Regions from separate parts of the Marinobacter sp. OP 3.4 genome, predicted to be linked through region 4. Evidence: predicted binding sites of a transcription regulator. Region 4 holds the regulator's gene; each other region holds the start of a gene.
What was found. Region 4 encodes sigma-54, which starts transcription at its own class of promoters, with help from an activator protein. Its sites were predicted from a motif close to ANTGGCATNNANNTTGCTNT; they were not measured.
Positions count from the first base shown of each region.

Region 1 (7,657 bases), on a different contig from region 4:
GTCGCTGTCCCTCGTCGGGACATCCGCGATTGCCGAGGAAACCTATACCCTGAGGCTGGCCGAGACCTGGGGCCCCAACTATCCGATCCTGGGGGACACCAACCGTAGCTTGAAGGCCATGGTGGAAAAGATGTCCGAGGGCCGACTGCAGATCCGTATCGACTCCTCCAACAAGCACAAGGCGCCCTTCGGTATCTTCGACATGGTCAAGGCCGGTCAGTACGACATGGGCCATACCGCGTCCTACTACTATAAGGGCAAAATCCCCAACAGCATGTTCTTTACTACCGTACCATTCGGCATGACCGCGCCGGAACAGTACGCGTGGTTCTACTACGGTGAGGGGTTCGACCTGGCCCAGAAGGTCTACGGCCCCCACAACATGCTGTCGTTCCCCGGTGGTAACACCGGCGTGCAGATGGGTGGCTGGTTCCGTGAGGAGATCAATTCCCTGGAAGACCTGCAGGGCCTGAAGATGCGCACCCCCGGTTTTGCCGGCGAGGTGATGGCGGATATCGGTGTGGCCGTCACCAACATTCCGCCGGGTGAGCTCTACACCGCCCTTGAGCGTGGCACCATCGACGCCCTGGAGTGGGTCGGGCCGGCCCTGGACCTGCCCATGGGCTTCCACCAGATCGCCGAGTACTACTATGGCGGCTGGCAGGAGCCGTCCGCGGAACTGCAATGGCTGATCAACAAGGACACCTGGAACGAACTGCCGGAAGACCTGCAGGAAGTGCTCCGCGTGGCCATGCGCACAGCGGCCTATGACATGTACATCCAGACCATGCACGAAAGCGGCAAGGCCTGGAGCAGCATCCAGGAAGAGTATCCGGACGTGAAGTTCCGCACCTTCCCGGATGAGGTCATGGAAGAGCTGCGGGCCTCCACCAAGAAGCTGCTGGCCGAGATGGCGGAGAAGGATCCGCTGACCCGCGAGATCATCGAATCCCAGCGTGATTATATGGAGCAGATCCGTCCCTGGACCAACATCTCCGACCGGGCTTACCTGAACAACTCCGACGTGGAGTAAGTCTCACTGTCCTTGGGAATCGGGTTAAACATTCGGTTCCCATAAACAACAAACCCCGCTCAAGGCGGGGTTTGTTGTTTATGCAGGAGATCGAAACCCACAAGCGATGTTTTTCTGGCTGTCATGGGTGGGTAGTCATATCTTCTGAATCACATGTAAATAAAATTGACAGTGATGTCGACCGCCAGTGCGTCCAGCATGGGGCATACCCCATTACGGGCAGAGGGGGATTCAAGGCAGGAACTAACAGACACCCCCGCCGGAGCGGAGATGTCTGGAAGGCGTTACAGAGCGTTACTTGGCAGCGGTTCTGCGTCGAGCAAAACCAAGGCCCACCAGCCCCAGGCCCAGCAGGCCAAGCGTGGCGGGTTCCGGCACAGGAACATCAACAACACGGATAAAGCCCGCAGCGAAGGAGAAATCGTTCACTTCCTTTTCCTGGGAGTTCAGCCAGAAGTTGTTGAAGCCACCGTCGATACCGAGGGTCACGTCTTCAAACAGGTAGCTCATATAGCTGTTGTCGGCCTGCTTGATGCCCAGTACCCAGTCCACCGTGGTGCCTTCCCAGGCAGTGGGAACGATGAGTTGGTAGAGATACTCAAACTCACTGTCAGAACCGGAGACCTGCAGGTCAAACCCCGGAATGTCGCCAGCCTCGCTGTCCTTTCCGATATAGGTGAATGGATCCGTGCCGCCCCAGATGCTGTTGGTCAGATTGGTAATGTCGGTCGGGTTGGCAATATTGCTGGCACTGTAATAGTGACAGGCATCGGCATAAGAGCCATTGGCACTGGCGCTTTCGGTGGTGTTGACGCCACCATTGATACAGGGCACTGCCTGCACGGCCAGGGAAGCTGTCATCAGAAGGCTCCCGGCTATCAGTGCTGTTGCTTTACTGCTGTGTGTTTTCATTTCTCACTCCTGACGGTGTACGGCGACACCGGGTACTGATGCTACGCCCCATGGCGTAGTGAATCTGCCTGTTCCAAAGCACGGTTTATGCCATATACTTAATGCATTGAATTTAAATAATTTTTTTTGGCCGTTTGCGTCAGGTGTGTAAATAATATTGACGTTTGTTTTGGGTCACCCTTTTGATGTGGTGAGCCCTTCTCTTCATCTCTGTAAACCATGCCGAGAGGACCAGCGGATCTCTGAGCTTTTGCCGGTCCGTGGCCCCGGGTTATGCTCCACCAACAATCACAACAGGAGTAAAAAAATGTCAGATCGTCTTGCAGGAAAAGTGGCGGTGATTACCGGCGGCACCAGCGGCATTGGCGAGGCCACGGCCCGTCGTTTTGTGGAGGAGGGCGCCACGGTGATTATTGCCGGTCGCAGTGTGGATAAGGGCGAGAAGCTGGCGACGGACCTGGGGTCGAACGCCGTCTTCCGGAAAGCGGACGTCATGAACGAAGCTGATATAGCCGCCCTGGTGGACAGCGCAGTGGAGCAGTATGGTCGCCTCGATTGCCTGTTCAACAACGCCGGCGCCGGTGACCGTACCACCCTGGATTCGGTGACCGAAGAGGAGTTCGGCCACATCATGCGCCTGCTCACCGGCAGCGTGGTGTTCGGCATCAAGCATGCCGCCCGGGTGATGCGTAAACAGGGCTCCGGCTGCATTATCAACAACTCCAGCATTGCGGGTCATCGTCTGGGGCAGGGGGGCTACCTCTACTCCGGCGCCAAGGCGGCAGTCAGTCACCTGACACGGCTAGCCGGCGTGGAGCTCGGCGCTGATGGCATTCGGGTGAACGCCATTTCACCGGGAGCGGTGGCCACCCCTATCTTCTGGGGTGGGTCCGAGCGGGCCAATACACTCAGCGATCTGGAAAACGAGGCCAAAATGGCCAAGCTGGAGAAGAACCTGGCAAAAGCGACGCCACTACCGCGGGCGGGGCTGGCGGTGGATATCGCCAACGCGGCGGTGTTCCTGGCCAGCGACGAGGGCTCGTTCATCAACAGCCACGACCTGGTGGTGGACGGGGGCCGGATTTCCATGTTCAACGAGAAGTCCGGCTGACCGGAACCGGCCCAACCAGAAAGGGGGCACCGTGGCGCCCCCTTTTTTAACGGGATGGGTTCTGGCTCAGTCCCTGCCTTCCAGCGCCGCCCGCATCTTCAGCGTTACCAGCACCGTATTCAGGTGCGGCACCGGTATGCCGTGGCGTTGCGCGATAGCCACCACATTGCCCAGTACCGCCTCCCGCTCGATGGGCCGGCCATTGAGGTAGTCCAGGGCCATGCTGTTCTTGTAGGGGGGCATCTTGCGGGTGCCGGTGATATTCTGCTCGATCACCTTGTCCTCCATGGGGTAGCCCTCGGCGGCGGCCACGTCCATGACCTCCCGGATCATGGCGCGGATCAGGTCCTCGCCCCCTTCGGTGTCCAGGATGGTCTTGGTGTCGGCGCCGTTGGCGATGACGGACAGGGGGTTGAACGGGGTGTTCCACAGGCATTTGCGCCAACGCTCGCCCACCACCTGCTCGGTCAGGTCGATGTTGATGCCGCCGTCGATAAACAGCTGGGACAGCTCCCGGCAGTTGTCGTCAATGCCTTCCGGGTAGCGGCCCATGACCAGCTTGCCGTAGGCCTTGTGTTCCACCACGCCCGGCTCGGTGCGGCTGGCGGCGATGAAGGCCAGGCAGCTGATGATGGGGTTGTCCGGGTAGGCGTCGGCCAGTTCCCGTTCGATATCCAGGCCGTTCTCGATCAGTACCAGGCGGGTGTTGCTGCCCATCCAGGGTTTTACCAGGGCTGCGCGGTCGATGCCGGGCAGGACTTTCACGCACAGGATCAGGTAGTCCGGCTCTTCCACCGGCGTGTCGCCGTCCCGGTAGACGTGGTCCGGCTGGTAGGACAGGTCTCCCAGGGGGCTGGAAATACGGATGCCGTTGGCTTTTACCGCATCGTACTCGGAGCGTAGTACCGTGCTGACGCTGCACCCCGCCTTCTTCAGGACGGCGCCGTAGAAGCTGCCGATGGCGCCGGCGCCGACGATCAGGATGCTGGGTTTGTTGCTCATGTCAGGAATGTCTCCTTGATTCGTCAATAAACGTGATCACAGGTGCCTTAACGACGGACCGGGGCCATGCTCAGGTGGGCGCCGCCGTCTATCAGGATGGTTTCGCCGGTAGTCAGGTCGCCGCCGATAATCAGTCCCAGGCAAACGTCCGCAACGGTTTCTGGTGAGGCGGCATCATGCAGCGGGGCACCCCTCTTGGTTTTCTCCAACAGGGCATCGTACTTGTCCTCGCCGAGGCCCTTCTTCAACCATTCGCCCTGCACAAAACCGGGGCAGACCGCGTTGACACGAACCTCCGGCCCCATGACGCGGGCCAGGGACCGGGTCATGGTGACCAGTGCCCCCTTGGAGGCGGCATAGGCAATGGAGCTGCCAATACCGGCGAGCCCGGCAATGGAGGCCATGTTGATGATGTGGCCGGAGCCATTGGCCCGCAGGGCCTTCTCGGCGGCACGGGTCATCTGGTACGGGCCCACGGTGTTAACGGCGTACAGGTCCAGGAAGTCCTGCTTGTCGAGGCCGTCGAGGTTGGCGTGGTCGCAGAATTTGGTGGTGCCGGCGTTATTCACCAGGATATCGAGGCGACCGAACTGTTCCACGGTGGCATCCACCAGGGCCCGGCAGTCCGCGTCTTCCGCCACGTTGGCCCGGACCACCAGGGTCCTGACGCCAAACTTCTCGCAGTCGGAAGCCACGTCCCGGGCGCCGTCCTCATTGTTGCTGTAGTTGATCACCACATGGCAGCCATGCTCGGCAAACAGGCGGGCAATGGCGGCGCCAATGCCGGAGGAGGAGCCGGTGACAATGGCAACGGAATCTTTGAGTTTCATGGAGTGGCCCTTCTTGTGGTTGTTGATTGGAAAGGGGGAACGAGCCTCATCCTTGATTGGCGAATTCGGTATCTTCTCTCGTTCTGCGAAACACATCAATCATTATTGGCCCCTGGCGGAGTAAGCAGGTCATCATGCCGTAGCCAGGTAACCCCAAGCATAGCCATGACTGCGGCCAGCGACAGGCACAATACCGCAGCCGCCAGGTAGACATCCCGTAGTGACCCCAGCAATGCGGCAACCGGGGCAACCACCAGGGGGGACAGGAACTGGCCCAGGAAGATTGCGGACGACGAGCCCCCGAATACCCGCCCCCGGTACGCCGTCGGTGTGATGCGCATCAGCCAGACATTGGTATTGGGCAGGAAAATGCCGAACCCCAGTCCCGCCAGGCTGACACCCACCAGTGTAAGGGCATAGCTGTGAGCGTAGCCCACGATGGTGAATCCGATGGTCACCAGAACAAAGCCGATCACGTAGAGGCTGCTCACGGTGAGCCAGGGCTTGAGGCGGCCGTAGGTGAACGATACCACGGCCGCCGCCATGGGGGTGGTGGACAGCGCCAGGCCAATGGCGGTACCACTGACCTCGTGGCGCTCTGTCAGCAGGAACGGCAGTTGCGCCGGCACCATGTAGAACATGGCCATGCTGATCAGGCCAAGGCTGTAGGCCAGGATCACCCGGCCCCAGGGGAAAGGCTCCGGTGGGAGCTGTACCCCGGACTCATTGTCCGTGTCCGCTGACGCTGATGGCTCATAGAGCACCGCCCGGGCATAGGGCAGCAGGAGCAGTCCGGCGATGTAGACCAGGAAGGGGCCGCGCCAGCTCCAGTCCGCCAGGGCGCCGCCCAGGTTGAGGAACACCACCCCGCCCAGGGCCATGAAACTGCCCTGCAGGCCCAGGAACCGGGCCCGTTCGGTGGCATTGAAGTAGTCACCGATCAGCGTCGTGCTGATACTGATAATGCCCGCCACGGCGATACCGAGGATGGCCCGGGACAGGATCAGTACATCCACCCGGTCAATCAGGAACCCGGACAGTCCCGCAAGGCCGTACACCAGCAGGGCCACAAGGAGCAGGTTGCGGCGACCGAAGCGGTCCGCCAGATACCCCATGGCCGGACTGAACAGGGTGATCATCAACGCCGGCATGGTCAGCACCAGTTGCACCGCTACCTCGGCATTGCCGCCGAAGTGGCGGTTCATGCCGGGCAGGGAGGGCGCAATAATGGCACCCGCCAGCACGGTCATGGTGCTGGCCAGTAACAGCACGGCCTTGATGTGGATGGGGCGGGAAATGGCAGGGCTCCTTGGATGCTTGTCGATCTATAAGAAAGCTACCTGATTACGCCGGCCGTGCCCAGTGATTCCGGCTGTTTCAGGGCCCGAAAACAGGAAGGCCTGCGGATGCAGGCCTTCGTTCATGACAATGGCAGGGATCAGTAACCGGAGGTGGCGGACAGGCCGAACCACTCCGGCATCACCAGCAGGGTGATCACCACCGCGATCTGGATCAGGATGAACGGAATCACCCCCCGATAGATCTGGGTGGTCTGCACGCCCGGTGGCGCGACCCCCTTGAGGTAGAACAGACTGAACCCGAATGGGGGAGTCAGGAAACTGGTCTGCAGGTTCATGGCAATCAGGATCGCGAACCACAGCATGTTGATGCCCAGCAGTTCGGCAATCGGCGCCAGGATCGGCACCACGATGAAGGAGATCTCCACGAAGTCGATGAAGAAGCCCAGGAACAGGATGATCAGCATCGACAGGATCAGGAAGCCCCATTTCTCGCCGGGCAGCGCCAGCATCCATTCCTCCAGCAGGTAGTCGCCGCCGGTGTAGCTGAACACCATGGAGAAGGCGGTGGCGCCCACCAGGATGGCGAACACCATGGCGGTTACCTTGACGGTATCCTTCGCGGAATCCCAGATCACCTGCCATGAGAACTGGCGATAGATCAGCGCCAGTACCACGGAGCCAACGCCACCAAGGGCGGAGGATTCCGTCGGGGTGGCGATGCCGGTGAAGATGGAGCCCAGCACCACCACGATCAGGGCCAGCGGTGGAATGATCGCCAGCAGGGCCCGGCGTATTTCCTGGGCGCGGGACTGGCTGTCATCCCTGGGCATGGCCGGGGCGATCTCCGGCTTGAGGTAGGCCATGATCAGGATATAGGCCACGTACAGGCCGATCAGTATCAGGCCGGGAATCACCGCCGCCTTGAACAGGTCGCCCACCGGCAGACCAATCACGTCACCCAGGATAATCAGGATGATGGAAGGCGGGATGATCTGCCCCAGGGTGCCCGAGGCACAGATGGTGCCGGTAGCCAGTTCGGTCTTGTAGCCATGGTGTAGCATGACGGGCAGGGAGATCAGGCCCATGGCCACCACGCTCGCCCCCACCACGCCGGTGGAGGCCGCCAGCAGGGCGCCCACCAGGATGGTGGAGATGGCCAGGCCGCCGCGCACGCCACCAAACAGCTTGCCCATGGATTCCAGCAGTTGTTCCGCCAGCTTTGTACGCTGCAGCACCAGCCCCATGAAGATGAACAGCGGCACCGCCATCAGCGTGGTATTGGTCATGATGCTCCAGATGCGGAACGGCATGAAGGCGAACAGCTGCGGACCTTCGGCAATCAGCCCGAATATCAGCGCGACGCCGCCGAAGGTGAAGGCCACGGGGAAGCCCCACAACAGCATCAGCAGGCAGACCCCGAACATGACGATACCGATCATGCGAGACCTCCCGCGCTGTGTTCACTGTT
Region 1 is NZ_JAVVLT010000100.1:25,259-32,915, reverse strand. Features, by position in the region: gene RO069_RS16555 (TRAP transporter substrate-binding protein) at 1-1,033, shown strand, start outside; gene RO069_RS16550 (PEP-CTERM sorting domain-containing protein) at 1,328-1,894, opposite strand; gene RO069_RS16545 (SDR family NAD(P)-dependent oxidoreductase) at 2,253-3,056, shown strand; gene RO069_RS16540 (ketopantoate reductase family protein) at 3,123-4,058, opposite strand; gene RO069_RS16535 (SDR family NAD(P)-dependent oxidoreductase) at 4,106-4,888, opposite strand; gene RO069_RS16530 (MFS transporter) at 4,984-6,159, opposite strand; gene RO069_RS16525 (TRAP transporter large permease) at 6,327-7,628, opposite strand; gene RO069_RS16520 (TRAP transporter small permease subunit) at 7,625-7,657, opposite strand, start outside.
Region 1: RO069_RS16550 (PEP-CTERM sorting domain-containing protein) is a predicted target of sigma-54. The motif match lies at 2,021-2,040, and genes of this name have one in related genera.

Region 2 (7,657 bases), on a different contig from region 4:
ATGGGCTCCCGCAGTACCTCCAGCACCTTGCGGTCGAACTCTGGCAGTTCGTCCAGGAACAGTACCCCGCGATGGGCCAGGGAGATCTCCCCGGGCTGGGGACTGCTGCCGCCACCGACCAGGGCCACCGAGGAGGCAGTGTGGTGGGGCGCGCGATAAGGTGGCTGACGCCACTGCCCGGCCCGCACCGGCAGACCGGCGATGGAATGGACGCTGGCCACCTCCAGGGCGTCCTGGTCCGTCAGTGGCGGCAGTATGCCCGGCAGACGGCTGGCCAGCATGCTCTTGCCGGTTCCCGGGGGGCCGAACAGCAACAGGTTATGGCCGCCGGCCGCGGCGATTTCCAGGGCCCGCCGGGGCACGTGCTGGCCCCGCACATCCGCCAGGTCCGCCACCCCGGCGGTGCTGTCCACGGCTTCCATGGGAGCCACAGGAGAGAGGGTGTCGGTACCCGCCAGGTGCTCGCATACCCGTAGCAGGTGGTCGGTGGCCAGCACATCATCACCGCCGGCCAGGGAGGCCTCGTCGGCATTATCGGAGGGCACCAGGATACGGCGGCCGGTCTCCCGGGCGGCCATGACCGCCGGCAGTACCCCGCGCACCGGCCGCAGGGTGCCGTCCAGCGCCAGTTCCCCCAGGCATTCCAGGCCGGCCAGGGGTTCCGGAGGCAACTGTTCCGAGGCCACCAGGATACCCAGGGCCACGGCCAGGTCGAAACGGCCGCCCTCTTTGGGCAGGTCCGCCGGAGCCAGGTTGATGGTGATGCGTCGGGCGGGGAATTCGAAACCGGCGTTCAGTAGCGCACTGCGAACCCGGTCCTTGCTCTCTCGGACCGCCGTTTCCGGCAACCCCACAATGGACAGGGACGGCAGTCCGCCGGACAGGTGGACTTCAACGGTCACGGCCGGGGCGCTAACGCCCAGCCGTGCACGGGTATGGATGGTGGCAAGCATGCAGATCTTCCCTGATGTTATAGGCCCCGGCGGTACTGCCTGTGCCGCCTTTTAAGGGGGATTCAGTCCTGTGCCGGGTCGGCGCTGTGCGTCTGCTCCAGTTCGGCGACCCGCTTCTCCAGCTGTTCCAGACGCTCGCGGGTGCGAAGCAGCACCGCCTGCTGGGCGTCGAACTCCTCCCGGGTCACCAGTTCCAGCTTCGAGACCACGGACATGGCCGCAGCACGGGCATGGTTCTCAACATCGTCCCGGGCCGCCCGCGCCATATCCGGAACGAACTGACCGAACTGTTGCTGGACCTGGCCCAGCAGATCGTTGGGAATCTTCACCGCACTCTCTCCGTTATATTCCGTGGGTTCCCGGTCACCAGTCGCGTACCCTGACGGTGGGGCTGGCGGCCTTCTGTTCGCCGGGAGTGTAACACAGCCCGGTCCCTGCCATACTATTCGAAGGGACTCCCCTCAAGCCCGCTGGCAACCTGTCGTTGTCGGTGACGGTTTCAGAGGAAAGCCCCCGAAGGAATGGACGTTTATCAAAAGCAGGCGCACCTGTCTTGAGCAGTTGCACCAAATTGGTTCTCGCTCCATATCGCTGCGCTATAATGGCGCACACTTCGGAACCATTTTGGTTCACAAATATTGTAATACACTGTTTTATAACTATTTTTTTGCGTTGGCATACACGATGCTTTGAGCCTTGCACGCAATCCGCACAATTGGTGTGCGAGGTGGCAGCATCCCGAACCCGGTCGATCCACGATGCAGTGGCCAGAAAACCGGGGCGGCTTAATCCAAGGAGACAGCAATGAAACTTGTGACAGCGATCATCAAGCCTTTCAAGCTGGATGATGTCCGTGAGGCACTATCCGAGATTGGCGTTCAGGGCGTAACCGTAACCGAAGTAAAAGGTTTCGGTCGCCAGAAAGGTCATACCGAGCTCTACCGCGGTGCTGAATACGTGGTCGATTTCCTGCCCAAGGTGAAGGTGGAAGTGGCCATCGGCGACAACCTGCTGGACCAGGTGATCGAGTCCATCACCAAGGCAGCCAATACCGGCAAGATCGGTGACGGCAAGATCTTCGTGACCGAACTGGAACAGGCCATCCGTATCCGGACGGGCGAGACCGGCGAAGAAGCCGTCTGATCCCGGACGCTTAAAGCAGTCAGGCCAACGCAAAAAATCCAACCTAGATAAGCCTCGTGCGGAGGGCTTCCAATGGAAAACAGTGTATTTCATTTACAGTACGCTCTAGACACCTTTTATTTCCTGGTGTGCGGCGCATTAGTCATGTGGATGGCAGCTGGCTTTGCCATGCTGGAATCCGGTCTGGTTCGCGCCAAGAACACCACCGAAATCCTGACCAAGAACGTGGCCCTGTTCGCAGTGGCCTGTACCATGTACATGGTTTGCGGTTACGCCATCATGTACGACGGCAGCATCTTCCTGAGCGGCATGGGCAGCGTTGACGTCGGCGGCGTGATGGGTGAGTTTGCCGAGCGCGGCGACTTCGAGGGCGGCTCCATCTACTCCGGTGCTTCCGACTTCTTCTTCCAGGTGGTGTTCGTGGCCACCGCCATGTCCATCGTCTCCGGTGCCGTGGCCGAGCGCATGAAGCTGTGGGCGTTCCTGATCTTCGCCGTGGTCATGACCGGCTTCATCTACCCGATGGAAGGCGCCTGGACCTGGGGCGGTGCTGACGTATTCGGCATGTACAGCCTCGGCGATCTGGGCTTCTCGGACTTTGCCGGCTCCGGCATCGTACACATGGCCGGCGCCGCCGCTGCCCTGGCCGGTGTCATCCTGCTTGGCGCCCGCAAGGGCAAGTACGGCCCCAACGGCGAGATCCGCGCCTTCCCGGGTGCCAACATGCCGCTGGCCGCCCTGGGTACCTTCATCCTGTGGCTGGGCTGGTTCGGCTTCAACGGCGGTTCCGTGCTGAAGCTGGGTGACGTGGCCAGTGCCCACTCCGTGGCCATGGTATTCCTGAACACCAACGCTGCCGCCGCCGGTGGTGCCATCGCCGCCCTGATCACCGCCCGCGTGATGTTCGGCAAGGCCGACCTGACCATGCTGCTCAACGGTGCCATTGCCGGCCTGGTGGTGATCACCGCCGAGCCGTCCACCCCGAGTGCACTGGTTGCCACCATCTGGGGCGTGCTGGGCGGTATCCTGGTGGTACTGAGCATCGTGACCCTGGACAAGCTGCGCATCGACGATCCCGTCGGCGCCATCTCCGCCCACGGTGTGTGTGGTCTGCTGGGCCTGCTGCTGGTGCCCGTCACCAACGACGGTGTCACCTTCAGCGGCCAGATCATCGGCGCCATCACCATCTTCGTCTGGGTCTTCGTGGCCAGCCTGGTGGTCTGGGGTATCCTCAAGGCCGTCATGGGCATCCGCGTCACCGAAGAGGAGGAGTACGAAGGTGTCGACCTGTCCGAGTGCGGTATGGAAGCCTACCCGGAATTCGTTTCCGGCAAGCAGTAAGATCGCACCACCGGCTCCCCTTCCCGGGGAGCCAAAGCAAAAGGGCAGCCCTCGGGCTGCCCTTTTTTGTGCCTGGAGATAGTCAGCCTTCTGCAGGCCTGACCGGATCCTCCAGGGCCTCCAGCATGAACTGGGGCATGGCCAGCGCGCCGCGGTGGACACCCTCGTTGTAGTAGCGGGTCACGAAGGGCCGGTCGGCGGCGTCTTCCTCGCGGAAGTAGCTGGTGTGGACGTCCTTGCCCCCCATGGTGCAGCTCCACCAGCCGGTGGGGTAGACCGGCTGTGGGAATGGCAGGGTCTGGACATGGTCGAACCCGGCCTTCTTCATGTCCTGGTGGATATCGCGGATGATGCTGTCGGTGTGCAGCAGGGGCGATTCGCTCTGTTGCACGACGATGCCGCCCTCCCGCAGGGCGATCATGCAGTCGCGGTAGAAGTCCAGGGCGAACAGGCCTTCCGCCGGCCCCACCGGGTCGGTACTGTCGACGATGATGACGTCCACGCTGCCCGGCGGCTGGTCGCGCATCCACTGGATGCCGTCGCCGAAGAAGAAGTTGGCTCGCGGGTCCCGGTTGGACTCGCAGAGCTCCGGAAAGTATTTCTCTGACATCTGTGTCACACGCTCATCGATTTCCACCTGCCAGGCTTCCTCCACACCGGGGTGCTTGAGCACCTCCTTCAGGGTGCCACAGTCGCCACCGCCGATGATCACCACCTTTTTCGGGTCCCGATGGGTGAAGAGCGCGGGATGGGTCATCATCTCGTGGTAGAGGAAGTTGTCACGGCTGGTGAGCATCACGCAGCCATCCAGCACCATCAGGTTGCCGAAGGTTTCAGTCTCCCAAATCTCCAGCTTCTGGTAGGGGGTCTGCTCCTCATGGAGCTTGCGCTTCACCTGCAGGGAAAATGCGGTTCCCTTGTCCTGGAAGACTTCGGTAAACCAGTTGTTATCAAGTGTACTCATCCCATACCTCCAATCGTTACGGCCTGCCCCGGCCTGTTACCCGACGGCTCCGGGCGTTATGCCGCCATTGTATGGGCTGTTGCTGGCAGGCCAAAGCGTTGGCCGGAAAAACCTGCGCCGATTGGCCATTGTGCGCTGGTCCAGCTCGGGCCAGACGCCTACAATGGGCTCGCCGGACGCCGGCACCGGACGACTTATGGAGTTCAGTATGGCCACCAAAACCACCGCCAGCCAGGTCTACAACATCCCCCACTGGAGCGACGGCTACATCGACGTCAGTGCCGACGGCGAGGTGCTGATCCAGCCCCACCGCCAGGCCCGGGGCGCCCGCATCCGACTGCCGGAACTGGTCAGCCGTATCACCGGGGCCGGCACGGCCCTGCCGGTGCTGATCCGCTTCACCGACATCCTCCATGACCGGGTGAACAGCCTGTGCCAGGCCTTCAACGAGGTGGCCGCGGAACATGGCTACGATGGCCGCTATACCGCCGTCTATCCCATCAAGGTGAACCAGCAGCGGGGCGTGGTGGAGGAACTGCTGCGGGCGGAACCGGCGGCCGGCAACGGCCAGATCGGACTGGAAGCCGGCAGCAAGCCGGAACTGATGGCGGTACTGGCCCTGTCGTCACCGGGGGCGGTAATCGTCTGCAATGGCTACAAGGACCGGGAATATGTACGCACGGCCCTGATCGGCCAGAAGCTGGGCCACCGGGTGTTTATCGTGGTGGAAAAGCCCTCGGAGCTGAAACTGATCCTGGAGGAATCCGGGCGCCTGCAGGTCAGGCCGCTGATCGGCGTCCGTGCTCGTCTGGCCACCATCGGCAAGGGCAACTGGCAGAACACCGGCGGCGAGAAATCCAAGTTCGGCCTGTCCGCCGGCCAGGTGCTGGACGTGGTGGAACGACTGCGGTCCGCCGATGCCCTCGACAGCCTGCAACTGCTGCACTTCCACCTGGGCTCGCAGATCGCCAACATCCGCGATATCCAGACCGGGCTGCGGGAATGCGCCCGCTTCTACAGCGAGTTGCGCCAGCTCGGCGCCCCGGTGGATACCGTGGATATCGGTGGCGGCCTGGGGGTGGACTACGAAGGCACCCGCTCCCGCAGCAGCTGTTCCATGAACTACAGCATGCGGGAATACGCCTGGAACGTGATCCACACCCTGCAGGGGGAATGCGACCGGGCCGGGGTGCCCCACCCGGACCTGATCAGCGAGTCCGGCCGGGCCCTCACCGCCCACCACGCAGTACTGGTCACCAACGTGATCGACCGGGACCAGCCGGAATCCCGGACACCATCGGCTCCCGCCGACGATGCCCCCGCTCCCCTTCATGACCTGTGGCGGGACTACCGGCACCTGGTGGACGACGGCAGCCCCCGGTCCCGGATCGAGATCTACCACGACCTGCTCCATGCCATGGGTGATGTCCATGCCCAGTTCGCCCACGGCATGCTGTCTCTGGCCCACCGGGCCGAGGCGGAGCGCATCTACACCGCCGGCTGCCGGCAGCTCCAGCAACAACTGGACGGTGCCAACCGGGCCCACCGGGAAATCCTGGATGAACTCAACGAGAAGCTGGCGGAAAAGCTGTTTGTGAACTTTTCCCTGTTCCAGTCGCTACCGGACATCTGGGGCATTGACCAGATTTTCCCGGTACTGCCCATAAGCGGCCTGGACCGGGCCGTTACCCGCCGCGCGGTGATCCAGGACATCACCTGTGATTCCGACGGACGCATCGACCGCTACGTGGATGGCCAGGGGGTGGAAGCCACCCTGCCCCTGCCGGAGCAGGACGGCGACCAGCCACTGCTGATCGGCTTCTTCATGACCGGGGCCTACCAGGAAATCCTCGGCGATATGCATAACCTGTTCGGCGACACCCATTCGGTGGATGTGCGCCTGGACGGGGACGACCGGTACCACATCAGCCAGCCCACCGAGGGCGACACCGTGGCGGATATCCTGCGCTACGTGAACTTCGACCCCGAGACCCTGCTGACGGCCTACCGGGCCCGCTTCGCCGCCAGCGGCCTGGCACCGGAAGATCAGGCTCCCCTGCTGGCGGAGCTGGAAGCCGGCCTGGAAGGGTACACCTACCTGGAGGAATAAGGCCGCGCTGGCGACCTCCGGAAAAATTCCGCCGACATCGTGATCCGCCCCCCAAATCCGGGCGTATATCCCGCAACTGACAATTGCTGGACGAGTGCTACAATCATGATGAAAAACACGTCAGCCCAGGCTGCTGTCAAGGAGCGCCCGGTGTCCACACTGGACCAGAAACCTGCCCGGTCAGAGCGTCGCCGGGATCCCTGGAGCCAGCTGCTCGAGAAGGTTGGTCGGCATGGGGATCGTCAGGCCTACCACGCCCTGTTCGAGCATTTCGCCCCCCAGATCAAGTACTACGCCATGGCCAATGGTCTGTCGAGCCATGCGGAGGAACTGGTGCAGGAAGTGTTTGTGTCCATCTGGCGCCGGTCCTGCCTGTACGACTGGCGCAAGGCGGCGGCGTCCACCTGGATTTTCACCATTGCCCGGAACCAGCGTATCGACATGCTCCGCAAGATGCGGCGCACCAGCGCGGAAATGCCCGTGGAAACCGAGGACCTGTGGCAGATTCCCGGCGACAACGAGGATGAGCCGGTCACCTCACTGCATCGGCTGATGTCTGAGCGTCGGGTCCGGGAATCGCTCCGGCACCTGCCCGAGGAACAGATCACCGTCATCGCCAAGGTCTACATGGAACAAAAGTCCCACCAGATGGTGGCGGATGAACTGGACATCCCCCTGGGCACCGTGAAGAGTCGCGTCAGACTGGCGCTAAACAAGCTCAAGGTAATTCTGCAGGACCAGAACGTATGACCAACCACCACCCCGACAGCCTGATGTTGATGGAATACAGCGCAGGTAACCTGAGTGAGCCCCATGCCCTGTGCATCCGGCTTCACCTGGATCAGTGCGCCCACTGCCGCAGCCGCGTGGATGCCCTGGACAGCCTCGGGGCGGTGATGATGGAGCAGCAGTCCCACGTGGCGGTTGCCGAGTCCACCTTCGACAGCATCATGGCCCGCATCGACAGCGAGCCCGAACCCCGACCGGTATCCCCCACCCCCCGTCGCTCCGCGCTGAGCAAGCTGCTGGGCGACGACCTGGACGGCCTGCCCTGGAAACGACAGCTCCGGGACGTGAGCGTGCTGGACATTACCGACCGCTTCCCTGACCAGGATGACCAAGTCATCCTGCAGAAGCTGTGTGCCG
Region 2 is NZ_JAVVLT010000096.1:31,037-38,693, reverse strand. Features, by position in the region: gene RO069_RS15425 (YifB family Mg chelatase-like AAA ATPase) at 1-953, opposite strand, end outside; gene RO069_RS15420 (accessory factor UbiK family protein) at 1,016-1,282, opposite strand; gene glnK (P-II family nitrogen regulator) at 1,758-2,096, shown strand; gene RO069_RS15410 (ammonium transporter) at 2,169-3,437, shown strand; gene speE (polyamine aminopropyltransferase) at 3,520-4,401, opposite strand; gene speA (biosynthetic arginine decarboxylase) at 4,610-6,511, shown strand; gene RO069_RS15395 (sigma-70 family RNA polymerase sigma factor) at 6,662-7,261, shown strand; gene RO069_RS15390 (ChrR family anti-sigma-E factor) at 7,258-7,657, shown strand, end outside.
Region 2: glnK (P-II family nitrogen regulator) is a predicted target of sigma-54. The motif match lies at 1,625-1,644, and genes of this name have one in related genera.

Region 3 (7,657 bases), on a different contig from region 4:
ACATCTCGAACTCGACCGGGTGGGTGGTCATGTTCAGCTTTTCCACTTCACCACGCTTCAGGTCAATGTAGCCGGCGATCATGTCTTCGGTGAACACGCCGCCACGGGTCAGGAACTCGTGGTCCGCTTCCAGGCTGTCCAGGGCTTCCTGGAAAGTCTCGGCAACGGTCGGGATGTTCAGGGCCTCTTCCTTCGGCAGGTCGTACAGATCCTTGTCCATGGCGTCGCCCGGGTGGATCTTGTTCTGGATGCCGTCCAGGCCGGCCATCATCAGGGCGGCGAAAGCCAGGTACGGGTTGGCGGACGCATCCGGGAAGCGTACCTCGATACGACGGGCCTTGGGGCTGTTCACATACGGGATCCGGATGGAAGCGGAACGGTTACGGGCGGAGTAGGCCAGCATAACCGGTGCTTCAAAGCCCGGAACCAGACGCTTGTAGCTGTTGGTGGAGGCGTTGGTGAAGGCATTGATGGTCTTGGCGTGCTTGATGACACCGCCGATGTAGTACAGGGCGGCTTCGCTCAGGCCGGCATAGCCGTCACCGGCGAACAGGTTCTTGCCGTCCTTGTTCAGGGACATGTGTACGTGCATGCCGGAACCGTTGTCGCCAACCACGGGCTTGGGCATGAAGGTGGCAGTCTTGCCGTAGGCGTGGGCCACGTTGTGCACGCAGTACTTGAGGATCTGTACTTCGTCGGCCTTGCGGGTCAGAGTGTTGGCGCCAACGCCGATTTCACACTGGCCGGCGGTGCCCACTTCGTGGTGGTGAACCTCGATTTCCAGGCCCATGGACTCCATGGCGGCACACATGGCGCCACGCAGGTCATGCAGGCTGTCCACCGGGGGAACCGGGAAGTAGCCGCCTTTCACGCCGGGACGGTGGCCGATGTTGTTGCGCTCGAAGTCTTCGCCGGATACCCAGGCGGCTTCCTCGGAGTACAGCTCGTACATGGCGCCTTTCATGTCAACGCTCCAGCGGGCGGAGTCGAACACGAAGAATTCAGGCTCCGGGCCGAACAGGGCGCCATCGGCAATGCCGGTGGACTTCAGGTATTCCTCGGCACGCTTGGCAACGGAACGCGGGTCACGCTCGTAGCCCTGCATGGTGGAGGGCTCCACGATGTCACAGGTGATGTTGAGGGTGGTTTCCTCGGTGAACGGGTCCAGTACGGAGGTGCTGTCGTCCGGCATCAGGATCATGTCGGACTCGTTAATGCCCTTCCAGCCGGAAATTGAAGAGCCATCGAACATCTTGCCGTCAGTGAAGAAATCCTCGTCCACTTCGGTGGCCGGCAGGGTGACGTGCTGCTCTTTACCACGGCTGTCAGTGAATCGCAGGTCGACCCATTTGACTTCGTGTTCTTTGATCAGATCAATCGTTTTGGACATTGTGCTTACTCCGTAAGTTAACCCGGATTGCGGGCGATTTTCGGTGTTCGTTGTGCCGGATCGTTCAGCGTTGCTGCGGTCCGATCGTTGGTATCAGCGGTGTCAGCGGTTCCGTACCGCCCTGATAGTCGGCTGCGTAAGTAAATGCAAACTGCTTGCCAGTTTTTTGTTGGCGCGCCAGAACAGCGCAACCACGGCCTCTGGGAGGGCTCTTTACGCTCTCCGCTGGGGCAGGCCCTGGTCGAGGGACCTTTGTTGTGCACTATAGTGGTGCAAATCAGGGTCTGGGTGATCACTTGTGGTGCATCTGGCATTAAGGTGCACCGAAACAGAATAGGCGTTTTTCTTCATATTAACGACACCCTGTTTCCTATATACTTCGCGCGCCTGCTAAAGACTCGTTGAAGACTCCAAGTGCAGGATACCGGCCTCACTGCCGGTGACAAGCATTCATTTTCCGGATTTGAGACGGTATGTGGGCCGGCCGACAGGTCGGGCGCGCATTGTGGACCCTCTCAGGTCGCCCGACATGCCTCAGGAAACCTGTTGTGATTGATAAGCTAAGAAATGTTGCCATTATTGCCCACGTTGACCATGGGAAGACCACCCTCGTCGACCAGTTGCTGCGCCAGTCCGGCACCCTGGACCGCAAGGAACTTGAGAACGAGCGGGTCATGGACTCCAATGACCAGGAAAAGGAACGCGGTATCACCATCCTGGCCAAGAACACGGCCCTGAAGTGGCACGATTACAACATCAACATCGTGGACACCCCGGGCCACGCCGACTTCGGTGGTGAAGTCGAGCGAGTCATGAGCATGGTGGACAGTGTGTTGCTGGTGGTGGATTCCATCGACGGCCCCATGCCCCAGACCCGTTTCGTGACCCAGAAGGCCTTCGATGCCGGCCTGCGCCCCATCGTGGTGGTCAACAAGATTGACCGTCCGGGCGCCCGTCCGGACTGGGTGGTGGATCAGGTCTTCGACCTGTTCGACAACCTGGGCGCCACCGAGGAGCAACTCGATTTCCCGGTGGTCTACGCCAGCGCCCTGAACGGCATCGCCGGCATGGAGCACGAGGCCATGGACGACAACATGGATGCCGTATTCCAGGCCATTGTCGATCACGTACCGGCGCCTGCGGTGGATCCGGATGGTACCTTCCAGATGCAGATCTCCCAGCTGGACTACAGCAGCTTCCTGGGTGTTATCGGTATCGGTCGTATTACTCGCGGCAAGGTGAAGACCAATACGCCGGTGACCGCGATTGGTGCCGATGGCAACAAGCGCAACGGTCGTATCCTCAAGATCATGGGCCACTCCGGTCTCCAGCGGGTGGAAGTGGACGAGGCCCAGGCCGGCGATATTGTCTGCATCAGCGGCCTGGATCAGCTCTTCATCTCCGACACCCTGTGCGATCAGAACGCGGTTGAGGCCCTGCCGGCCCTGACCGTGGACGAGCCCACCGTGTCCATGACCTTCCAGGTCAACGACTCCCCGTTCGCCGGCAAGGAAGGCAAGTACATCACCAGCCGCAACATCAAGGAGCGCCTGGAGAAGGAATTGCTGCACAACGTGGCCCTGCGGGTCGAGGATGGCGAGTCCGCCGACAAGTTCAAGGTTTCCGGTCGTGGCGAACTGCACCTGTCGGTGCTGATCGAGAACATGCGTCGTGAGAATTTCGAGCTGGCGGTCGGTCGCCCGGAAGTGGTGATTCGTGAAATCGACGGTGTCAAGCAGGAGCCCTACGAAAACGTTATCGTCGACATCGAAGAGCAGCATCAGGGGCCGGTGATGGAGCAACTGGGTCTGCGCAAGGGCGACATGACCAACATGATCCCGGACGGCAAGGGCCGCATGCGTGTTGAATACGTGATTCCGGCCCGTGGCCTGATCGGCTTCCGTAACGCCTTCCTCACCATGACGTCCGGCAGCGGTATCCTGACCTCGACCTTCAGCCACTACGGACCGCTGAAAGAAGGTGCCATGGGCAGCCGTCAGAACGGTGTGCTTATCTCCATGGCCAAGGGCACGGCGATGACCTATTCGCTGGAAACCCTGCAAAGCCGGGGCAAGCTGTTCCTGTCACCGGGTGACGAGATCTACGAGGGGCAGTTGTGCGGTATTCACAGCCGCGACAACGACATTGTGGTCAACCCAACCAAGGCCAAGAAGCTCGACAACATGCGTGCGTCCGGCAAGGACGAGGTCATCGGCCTGGTGCCTCCGATCCGCCACACCCTGGAGCAGGCCCTGGAGTTCATCGATGAGGATGAACTGGTCGAGGTGACGCCCAAGTCTCTCCGGCTGCGCAAGAAGCTGCTGACCGAGAACGACCGCAAGCGGGCCGGCAAGAAGAGCTGAGCCCCGGGTTATTCCCGGCTAGTGACGTCGACACCCTCGCCCTTGACGGGGCCAGCGAAGCGCAGAACAGACGCAGGCTGGCCCCCTCAAGGGCGAGAGGCTTATAAAAATGAATCCCCCCGCCAATCTCGGCTAGACTCCTTGTAGTGCCAAAAGGAGCCCCCATGCTGACCCTCTACCCGGACATCGAACCCTATGCCCGCCACCGGCTGGCGGTGGAGCCTCCCCACGAGCTGTACCTGGAAGAATCCGGTAATCCCGACGGCATACCTGTCATCGTTATCCACGGCGGTCCCGGTGGCGGCTGCGAGGACTGGTACCGGCGCTTTTTCGATGCCGAGCGTTTCCGCATTATCCTGCTTGACCAGCGCGGGGCGGGCCGGTCGACGCCCCTGGCGGAACTGGAGGGGAATAGCACCCAGGCACTGGTGCAGGATCTGGAACGGGTGCGGGAATTCCTGGGCATCGATCGCTGGATGCTGTTCGGGGGCAGCTGGGGCTCAACCCTTAGCCTGGCCTATGCCCAGGCCCACCCTGAGCAGGTGCTGGGACTGGTGCTGAGGGGGATCTTCCTGTGTCGCCCTGACGATATCCAGTGGTTCTATCAGCACGGTGCCGGTCGCGTTTTTCCGGATTACTGGCGGGACTACGTGGCCCCGATTCCGGAAGACGAGCGGGCCGACATGGTGTCTGCCTATTACCGCCGGCTGACCAGCGACAACGAGCTGGAGCAGATCCAGGCCGCCAAGGCCTGGTCGGTGTGGGAAGGGCGGTGTGCGACCCTGCACCCCAACCCGAGGGTGGTGGAGCATTTTGCCCATCCCCACACGGCCATTGCGCTTGCCCGCATCGAGTGCCACTACTTCATGAACAACGCCTTCCTGGCGCCCGGCCAGTTACTGGCGAATGCGCACCGGCTGGCGGATATACCCGGGGTGATTGTTCATGGGCGCTACGACATGGTCTGCCCACTGGATAACGCCTTTGCCCTCAGCGAAGCGTGGCCGCAGGCCGAGCTGCGCGTAATCCGGGACGCCGGGCATTCGGCTTCGGAGCCACCGATTGTCGACGCGCTGATAAGAGCGGTGGAAACCGTCTCCCGTCAGGCGGAGCCGCGGCTGGCCTGAGGCTCTTTGTTGTGATCTGGGTCACGCGAGTTTCAAAATCAGAGCACCGACCGTGACGCCACTTGCGCCCGGATAACTCCGTCTATAGAATCCGGTCCGTCTTCAAACCAACCCCGTTTCAAGGACGTCATGAAGGGACTGATCCAGAGGGTAACCCAGGCCAGTGTGTCGGTGGACGGCGAGGCGATCGCCAGCATCGACAAAGGACTGTTGCTGTTACTCGGGGTTGAGCGCAAGGATACAACCGGCGAGGTCGAAACCCTGCTCCGCAAGATCCTTCGATATCGGGTGTTTCCCGACGGACAGGGCCGTATGAACCGCAGCCTGGTGGATTGTGGCGGCGCTCTCCTGATTGTTCCCCAGTTCACGCTAGCGGCGGATACCGGGTCGGGAACAAGACCGGGGTTTTCCGACGCGGCTGCGCCCGAGGTGGCGAGCCGCCTGGTGGACGAGTTCGTGCGCCAGTCCGTTGCCGAGCTGGGCGAGCCCCGGGTAGGAAAGGGCCGGTTCGGGGCGGATATGAAAGTGGCCCTGGTGAATGACGGGCCGGTGACTTTTTTGTTGAGTGTCTGAGCCAACTTGTGATTGCGAAGTGTTAACGTTACAGTCTCGTCACTTCTGGATTCGCTCACTTAATGTGCGGGAACAAGGCGGAACGGCAAAAGGTGCTCTAAACTGGTGCGGTTAGGGTGGAGGCAGAAGGGCTCCCACAATTCTTTAGTCCCTAATTCTCTGAATTGTAGACCCTTTCCAGGTAGTGGCCTTGATCTTGTTTAAGGACGTAAAGCCGAAACTTACATGCCTTACCTGAAATTACCATCATTTGCCAATAAATGTTGGTTAAAAATTTGCAAAATTCTGGAAAGTGTATTACAACAATCTTTAACCAGATAATCCTTTAAGAAGGATTTGTAAGTGATTGACTGTGAAGGGCTCCGCGAGAAGAAGCCTGACGTCATCACCCCGCTTTCACAGCGTGAGCTGGCGATGGCGGGTGTACTGAGACTGACAGGCGGGTCAGGCCCGTCGCTAAAAACCTGAGTTAACTCAAAAGGAAGCTATAAGATGAAAAAAACAGCTATTGCATCAGCCATCGCCTTTGCCATGGTCGCTGCTCCGACAGTCGTGTCGGCCGCGACCAGCAAAGAGTACTCCGAGCTGAACGCTCGCCTGGACGCCATGCCGGAGATTTACGGTAACGTCCAGATGATGTACACCAACTCGGATCATGAGGATTTCGAGGGTTCAGGAAGTCAACTGACAGACTACACTTATTCTACTCTGGGGATTCGTGGCAGCCACGAAATCATGCCGGGAGTCGAAGCTTTCGGAAAGCTTGAGCTGGAAGGTTTCTTTCCAACTGAAGGCGAGACCAATGAAACTATCGAAACCGACGAAGCCTATCTTGGTGTTCGCGGGAATTTCGGTGAAGTGTGGGTTGGTTCCGACGATTCCCAGTATGAAACCCTGATTGGTGGTTATGGCAACTGGTACTATGAAGTTGGTAACGGGAATTTTTATGCCAACTGGACTACCGGCGAAGACGACCTGATTCAGTACGTGTCACCGAGCTTCGGCGGGCTGACCCTGCATGGTGTTATGCAGGTTGACGGCAAAAGCGAGCGGGACGAAAACGGCCAGAGCCGTGACAACAAGTATCCGTACCAGTTGGGCATGAAATATCAGCATGACCGGTTTGCCGTGGCGCTGGCTATGGACTCAAATGATGGCGCCGCAAACAACGAAAACACCTATGGTGTCCGAGTTGACTTTTTTGTAACGGATGCACTGTCGCTGAATGCGTTCTATTCCACCCAGGAAGGGGATGAGTCTGTGGCAGCCGCTGGTGAATCGTTCGGCGCTGACCCGGTTGAGTCTGCGGAGTCGTTTGGTAACGTGGCAGAAAACACCGGTCTGGGCGAGGAGTTGATCGGCGTTCAGGGGATTTACACCATGGGCGCCTCGCGTTTCACGCTGTCTTACGAAATGGAAGAAGACGATGTGGACGGTGCTGGTGACGGTAAAAGGGAGTCGTCTAACATCACCGCCCAGGCCCTGCATAACGTTTCCGACAACCTCTATGTGTATGTTGAAGGCCTTCATCGTAACGACGAAGAAGGTGACGTTTACGATTCCGCTTACAATGAGCTGAATATCGGTGGCGCTTACCTCTTTTAATATGTAGGGAGGCGTGTGTCACCCTCATAATGTAGTGCAGTAACCTGGTAGCTGGAACCTGATGCGCCTTGTGCTAAAGGTTCCAGCTGCTAAGGCGTTGCTTGGAAGGCAAATTTATTGCCGTATGTTTCGGGTAAATCCTTTGCTCGCCCTGTAACCAAACGGTCCCCATCAACTACCACTCCGCTTGCTGATTCCAGCGAAACCCCATAAGTCTGAATTCCGGGCCATCTGCAAGGGTTCTACCCCGTTTCCACGGACGGTTTTAAAACGGCTGATAACTTCTGATCCTGAACGGCAACCCTACGTCGCATCCTGGGATTATGGAACCGCTCAATGTAGTCGAATACATCAGCTCTCGCTTCGTTCTGAGTGCGGTAATGTCGATGGTGAATGCGCTCACGCTTGAGCATTCCGAAGAATCCCTCACAGGCCGCGTTATCGCCACAGTGGCCGACTGCACTCATGCTGCTCACCAGGCGGTTGCTGCCGAGATATCGTTGATAGTCTCCGCTGGTAAATTGACTGCCTCGATCTGAATGCAATATCACCGGGACTTTCCCCTGGCGCTGCCAAACGGCCATCTCAACCGCTCTTAT
Region 3 is NZ_JAVVLT010000032.1:325,834-333,490, reverse strand. Features, by position in the region: gene glnA (glutamate--ammonia ligase) at 1-1,390, opposite strand, end outside; gene typA (translational GTPase TypA) at 1,939-3,753, shown strand; gene pip (prolyl aminopeptidase) at 3,918-4,880, shown strand; gene dtd (D-aminoacyl-tRNA deacylase) at 5,010-5,453, shown strand; gene RO069_RS06720 (porin) at 5,946-7,058, shown strand; one part of gene RO069_RS06715 (IS3 family transposase) at 7,301-7,657, opposite strand, start outside.
Region 3: glnA (glutamate--ammonia ligase) is a predicted target of sigma-54. The motif match lies at 1,534-1,553, and genes of this name have one in related genera.

Region 4 (7,657 bases):
CGCCCAGGTAGCCTACATCGGCGATGACCTGCAGGACCTGGCCGCCATACGCTATGCCGGCTTTGGCGTAACCGTGCCCAACGGCCACTGGTTCGTGCGCCAGCACGCGGATTTCTGCACCCGAGCCGCCGGCGGCTCGGGGGCCGTGCGTGAGCTCACCGACCTGCTGCTGTCGGCCCGGGGGCACCTGGACGGCGAGCTGCTCAGCTGGCTGGGGGACACCTGATGGCGCCGGAGAATCCCCGCAACCTGCTGCTGAGGGTGCTGGATTTCCTGGCCCGCCCGGCCATCCGCAACCCCGCCCTGCTGATCGCCGTCGTGGCCCTGGGCTTTCTGCTGTGGCACAGCGATGAGCCAACCACTGTCGACACCGACGCCATGGAGCTGCGGGGCGCCAGTGAGCCAGACACCTTCATCAATGACGGAGAATTCCGCTCATTCGATACCCAGGGCCGCCCCAAGCTGGTAGCCTCCAGCCCTCGCACGGAACAGTTCGATGATCGCCGGCAGGCGGTTTTGGAAGCGCCGGACGCCACCCTGTATGATCATGAAGCCAACCTGCGCTGGCTGCTTGACGCAGACCATGGCCTGTACCACATGGACACCGAGGTGATGGAACTGGAAGGCAACGTGGTAGTCACCCGAAGCGTGGAAGGCGGCAACGCCGTGTTGCTCACCGAGTACCTTCGCATCGATAATCCCGCCGGCAGGGCCACAACCGACCGCCCTGTCACCCTGAAGTCACCGGGCAGCATCACCCATGCCCGTGGCATGACCGGCTGGTTCGATGAACGGGTGCTGGAATTGGAAAACTCAGTCGAGGGGATCTATGAAACCCGTCAGTAACCTGGCAGGCCGCCTGCTACTGCTGTCAACGCTGGTGCTGGGCCCGGCCCTGCCCGCCCTGGCCTTCAACCTGGAGTCCAACGAACCGATCCGGGTGACCGCGGATTCGGCCCGCCTGGACGATAACCAGGGCATCGCTATCTACCGGGGCAACGTCGAGGTCCGTCAAGGCGGCATCCTGCTCACCGCCGACCGGGTCGATGTTCACCGAAACGCCCAGGGCCTTGACCGTATTGACGCCCGCGGACAACCCGCCACCTATTCCCGGCCCGCCACCGAAACCGAAGGCCCGGTGGACGCCGAAGCCCTGCTTATCCATTATTCAGCCCCCGACAACCTGCTGCGTTTCGAGCGGGAGGCCGTGGTGAAGCAAGGCGGTGACGAATTCCGTGGCGCCGTGATCAACTACAACACCGTCAACCGCGTGGTGACCGGTGAGGGCCTGACCGCGGAGGGCGAAGGGTCCGGACGGGTTGAAATGGTGATCCAGCCCCGGGGCAACAACACCGGCGGCAACTCCGGCAATAACAACTGACGGCTGTTTCCATGGCACTATTGCAGGCAAATCATCTCGCCAAGAGCTACAAGCAGAAACAGGTGGTTATCGATGTCTCCCTGAGCATCGAGAGCGGCCAGATCGTGGGACTGCTGGGCCCCAACGGCGCCGGCAAGACCACCTGCTTCTACATGATCGTCGGCCTGGTGCCGGCCGATCACGGCCACATCAGCATCGACGGCAAGGACATCACCCCCCTGCCCATGCATGGGAGGGCCCGGCAGGGCATCGGCTACCTGCCCCAGGAAGCGTCGGTGTTCCGGAAACTGTCGGTCAGCGACAACATCATGGCGATCCTGGAAACCCGGAAAGACCTCAACAAAAAGCAGCGCCAGGACAAGATGGAAGAGCTGCTGCAGGAATTCCACATCACCCACATCCGTGACAGCGCGGGAATGGCCCTGTCCGGGGGTGAGCGCCGGCGGGTGGAGATCGCCCGGGCCCTGGCCATGGAACCGGCCTTTATCCTGCTGGACGAACCGTTCGCGGGGGTGGACCCCATCTCCGTCAGCGACATCAAGCAGATTATCCGCCACCTGCGGGACAAGCAGATCGGCGTGCTGATCACCGACCATAACGTGCGGGAAACACTGGATATCTGCGAAAAAGCCTATATCGTCAGCAGCGGCCACATCATTGCCTCAGGCTCCGCGGATGACGTCCTGGCCAACCAGCAGGTGAAGGAAGTGTACCTGGGGAACGAATTCAGGCTGTGATCCGGTTGGCCCATCCGATAACACACTGCAACACAGTCCACACGCCCTGCAATTGTGTTGGCAGCAGCAAGGGGGTACACTCGGCAAAGAACTTGCTTGTTATTTCCAAGTATCCGGTAACGCTGATTTTTTTGCCTGATTTCAGCTATTTTTTGAGCTGAATCAGTGTCTTTTTGCAACGATTCTGTTACCGGCTACCTCAGAAGGGCGATGGATGTGAAACCATGGTGATGAAAGCCTCCTTACAGTTAAAGATGGGTCAGAGCCTGACGATGACCCCACAACTGCAACAGGCGATCCGTCTGCTCCAGCTTTCCACACTGGACCTGCAGCAGGAAATCCAGCAGGCCCTGGATTCCAACCCGATGCTGGAAACCTCCGAGGAGGAGGACACCGACGAGTCTTCCGACGCCGAGCGGGACAACAATGACAGCAACGAGGAGTCGGTCAGCGCCTCGGAAGGTGAGTCCGCAGCCGACAATACCTGGGAGGAATCGGACTGGTCGGCGGATAACAATCCCTCCGACAACATTCCCGACGACCTGCCGGTGGACACCGCCTGGGATGACATCTATCAGTCCGCGCCGGCTCCCGCCTCCCGGGGCGATGACGACAATGACTCCGATTTCGAAAGCCGCAGCCCCACCACCGAGACCCTGCACGACCACCTGGAATGGCAACTCAACCTGACGCCCATGGGCGAGCGGGATGCCGCCATCGCCCATGCCCTGCTGGATGCCGTGGATGAGCGCGGCTACCTGACCTCCCACCTGGAGGAAATCCATTCCGGACTGATGGATGACGAAGACGAGGACCCGGTGGAAATGGACGAGGTGGAAGCGGTCCTGCGCCGCCTGCAGCACTTCGACCCGCCCGGCGTCTTTGCCCGTGACCTGCAGGAATGCCTGCTGATCCAGCTCAACCAGCTGCCGGCGGACACCCCGTGGCTGGACAAGGCACGACTGGTGATCACCCACTACATCAATCTGCTGGGTAACCGCGACTACGCCCAGCTGTTACGGCGCAGCCGCCTGAAGGAAGACCAGTTGCGGGAAGTGCTGGCGGTTATCACCGCCCTCAATCCGCACCCGGGCAACGCCCTGGACACATCCGAGCCGGACTACGTCATTCCGGACGTGATCGTACGCAAGGACAAGGGCCGCTGGCGGGTGGAACTGAATCCTGAAATTGCCCCGCGCATTCGTGTCAATGCCAGCTATGCTTCCCTTATAAGGCGTGCCGACAGCAGTGCCGACAACACCTACCTGCGGGACCAGCTCCAGGAAGCGAAATGGTTCATCAAGAGCCTGCAGAGTCGGAACGAGACCCTGTTGAAGGTGGCGACACGAATAGTTGAACATCAACAGGGTTTTCTGGACCATGGGGAAGAAGCGATGAAACCGCTGATCCTGTCGGACATCGCCCAGGCTGTGGAAATGCACGAATCCACCATTTCCCGGGTCACCACGCAAAAGTTCATGCACACGCCCCGTGGCATCTTCGAGCTGAAGTACTTCTTCTCGAGCCACGTGAGCACCGAGGAAGGCGGCGAATGCTCGTCCACGGCCATTCGCGCAATGATCAGGAAACTGATTGCGGCGGAAACCCCGAAGAAGCCGCTCAGTGACAGCAAGATTGCCACCATGCTGGGAGAGCAGGGCATCAAGGTGGCTAGGCGAACGGTGGCAAAATACCGTGAAGCCATGCATATTCCGCCCTCCAACGAGCGGAAGCGACTGGTCTGACACAAAGGGTCTGACAAACAGGAGAAGCCCATGCAACTGAACATTTCCGGTCATCATGTCGAACTGACTCCCTCCCTCAAGGATTACATCAACGAGAAATTCGAAAAACTTGAGCGCCACTTCGATCACATCAGCAACTGTCAGGTAACCCTGGAGGTGGAAAAGGTACGCCAGATCGCGGAGGCCACCCTGCACGTGGTCGGTGGCGAAATCCACGCCAAGGCCGAAAACGATGACATGTACGCCGCCATCGATGCCCTGGTGGACAAGCTTGACCGGCAGATCCTCAAGCACAAGGAAAAGAACGTTGACCGGATGCACGGAGCAACGGCCCGCTAACCATTGCCATGGCGGAACGGCTATAATCTGAATCACAACGCTGCGGTACGGACTCGTACCGCAGCATTTTTTTATCGGGACCGACGAGTATCCATGACCGATTCGACCTTGACCATCAATAACATACTGGCGCCAGAGCTCACCCTTTGCCGGGTCAATGGCACCAGCAAGAAGCGGATTCTGGAATTTATCGCGGAAAAGGTGGCCGGACAGTATCCGGAGCTGGATGAAACCCAGATCTTCAATAACCTGATAGCCCGGGAGCGGCTGGGGAGCACCGGTATCGGTCAGGGTATTGCCATTCCCCACTGCCGGCTTGAAGGGTGTACCCGCGTGGTCGGAGCCCTGGTCACGATGGAGGAAGGCGTGGCCTTCGACGCCATCGACAACCAGCCGGTGGATCTCCTGTTCACACTGATTGTGCCCCGCGAGGCCACCTCAGAGCACCTGGAGCTGCTCAGTCAGCTTGCCGAGCAGTTCAATGACCGCAGCTTCTGCGATGCCCTTCGGGCCTGCGAGACCGCCGAAGGCCTCCACCAGAAGATGACCGGCAATACCTGATCCTTTCCCGGCATGTCGCGTATACTCGCGCTCAATGTCGACCAAGTCGCCAGGGGACAAGTTTCATGAAGCTGATCATCGTTAGCGGCCGTTCCGGTTCGGGCAAGAGTACCGCCCTCCATGTGCTGGAGGATCTGGGTTACTACTGCATCGACAACCTGCCCATCGGGCTGTTGTTCCCGCTGACCACCGAGGCCACCTCACGCAATTCCGGCAGCCGGCTGGAAAAGATTGCGGTCAGCATTGATGCCCGCAACCTGTCCAGCGAGATTGCCAATTTCGAGGCCATCCACCAGCGACTGCTGGACTCGGGGATGACCACCGAGATCATCTACCTGGATGCCACCGAACAGTCCCTGCTGCAGCGCTTCCATGCCACCCGGCGCAAGCATCCCCTGAGCGACGACGAGACCTCCCTCACCGAGGCCATCCGCTACGAGAAGCAATTGCTGGAACCCATTGCCCAACTGGCGGACCTGTACCTGGATACCACCGAGCTGTCCATGTACGAGCTCCGTGATATGGTCAAGCAGCGGATTATCGGCCGCCGTGAGCAGGAACTGGCGCTGTTGTTCCAGTCGTTCGGGTTCAAGCATGGTGTGCCGGTGGATTCGGACTATGTGCTGGACGTTCGCTGCCTGCCCAACCCCTACTGGGACCCGCAACTGCGCAAGTACACCGGCATGGACCAGCAGGTGATTGATTTCCTGGGCTCCGACGACATGACCAACCGTATGATCGATGACCTGACCCGATTCCTGGAAAGCTGGCTGCCCCAATTCAGCAAGAGCAACCGCAGCTACATGACCATTTCCATCGGCTGTACCGGCGGACAGCACCGGTCCGTCTACGTGTGCGAACAGTTGTCCCGCTATTTCAGCCGGCATTACAACCGGGTCCAGACCCGGCACACGGAACTGCCCCACCTGAACCCGAAAACCAGCGGTACGGCATGATCCGCCAGCCCATTACCATCATCAACAAGCTCGGGCTGCACGCCCGGGCAGCCGCCAAACTGGTCGAGACGGCATCGGCCTATGAAAGCCGTGTGCTGCTGTCGAAGGGCGACCGGGAGGTGGATGCCAAGAGCATCATGCCGGTGATGATGCTGGCCGCCAGCCAGGGAACGGAAGTGGAACTGATCGCGGACGGCCCCGATGAGCAGCAGGCCATCGAAGCCCTTGAGGCATTGATCAATGACTATTTTGGTGAGGGCCAGTGACCCATGAGAGAGCAGCCGTGAGCAAATACGATCCATCCAGTGAACCAGCCGGCGACGACGAGCTGATCAAGAGCAAGTCGCAGGTCAAGCGTGAAATGCAGGCACTGCAGGAGCTGGGCAAACACATGCTGGACCTGGGCGATGAGCAGCTCGCCACCCTGCCCATGAGCGAGACGCTGAAGGCGGCGATCCAGGAATCCCGCCGTATCCGCCAGCACGAGGCCCGGCGCCGGCACCTGCAATACATCGGCAAGGTGATCCGCAACGAGGACGACCCCGAGGCCCTGCGCCGCGCCGTGGAAGCCTTTGACGCCGGTAGCGAGGAGCATACCCGCCGACATCACCTGGCCGAGCGCTGGCGTGACCGCCTGATTGCCGAGGGCAACAGCGCCGTGGCGGAATTTATCGAGCATTGCCCGACGGCGGATGTGCAGCACCTCCGCAACCTGCTGAGGAACGCCCAGAGGGATGTCAAGACGGGCAAGAACACCGGCCAGGGCCGGAAACTGTTCCGCTACCTGCGGGAATGCATCGACGAGGCCGAGCAGGCCGGCTGATTCGCCGGTTCCGGCACCCCGTCGGATTCGTTAACCAAACGGGCCTCTAGAGGCGCCGGTGTTCCCACACCGGCATGCGTTTGCGGACCTGCTGCAGGTAGTCCGGATCCAGCTCGGTGACGATCACTCCCGCCCCCTCGGCCAGTTCCTTGACCACCTTGCCCCAGGGGTCGACGATCATGGAGTGGCCATAGGTGCGGCGGCGTTCGCTGTTCTGCCCCCCCTGCCCCGGTGCAACCATCCAGACCTGGTTCTCGATGGCCCGGGCCCGGACCAGGGGGTGCCAGTGGGCGTCACCGGTATGCCAGGTGAAGGCGCTGGGCAGGGTAACCCAGTCCACTCCCCGTTCGCGCAACTGCCGGAACATCTCAGGGAAGCGCAAGTCGTAGCAGATCGCCAGTCCCAGGCGGCCCACGGGCGTGTCCACCGTCACCAGTTGCTCGCCGGGCTCGAAGGTGTCCGATTCCCGGTACTGGCCCTGGCTGTCCTCCACCATGGCATCAAACAGGTGAATCTTGTCATAGCGGGCCACTTCCGTGCCCTGGTCATCCACCACCACACAACTGGCCCTGACCCGGTTCTCAAGGGCGGAGCCATCGGGTCGGGCGGCAATGGGCAGTGAGCCGCCGACAATCCAGAGCCCATGCTTGCGGGCCTGTTCCGCCAGGAAGCTCCGGATCGGGCCGCCTGACGCCACCTCGCGACCACCGTGTAACGGCATGTTGGCGGTGTCCAGCACCGCAAAGTTCTCCGGCAGTACCGCCACCCGGGCCCCCTGCTCTGCCGCCCGGGCCAGCAGCCGGGAGGCCTGGTTGAGGTTGTCGTCGATATCCCTGGTGCTCACCATCTGAATGGCGGCAACGGTCTGGGCATTCGCCATGGCGTTCTCCATCGGGGCGATAGGACGGACTATTCCTGGTTCCCGGAATCGAAGATGTTCCGCAGGTCCACCTTCGGGTTATCCCAGGTTCCCCCTACACTATAAGTGGCACTGGTCAGTTTGCTCAACGGTTCACCCAGCAGTTTATCCAGTACGAACAGGGCGCCCCCCACCGGCGGTGAGGCACCCATCAGGATTGCCGCCAGGGGTAGGTTCTGGGTCAGCGGCAGGATCA
Region 4 is NZ_JAVVLT010000107.1:19,383-27,039, reverse strand. Features, by position in the region: gene RO069_RS18160 (KdsC family phosphatase) at 1-226, shown strand, start outside; gene lptC (LPS export ABC transporter periplasmic protein LptC) at 226-846, shown strand; gene lptA (lipopolysaccharide transport periplasmic protein LptA) at 830-1,381, shown strand; gene lptB (LPS export ABC transporter ATP-binding protein) at 1,393-2,118, shown strand; gene RO069_RS18140 (RNA polymerase factor sigma-54) at 2,349-3,863, shown strand; gene hpf (ribosome hibernation promoting factor) at 3,894-4,202, shown strand; gene ptsN (PTS IIA-like nitrogen regulatory protein PtsN) at 4,296-4,763, shown strand; gene rapZ (RNase adapter RapZ) at 4,829-5,719, shown strand; gene RO069_RS18120 (HPr family phosphocarrier protein) at 5,716-5,985, shown strand; gene yjgA (ribosome biogenesis factor YjgA) at 6,003-6,542, shown strand; gene RO069_RS18110 (carbon-nitrogen hydrolase family protein) at 6,589-7,422, opposite strand; gene RO069_RS18105 (YhdP family protein) at 7,452-7,657, opposite strand, start outside.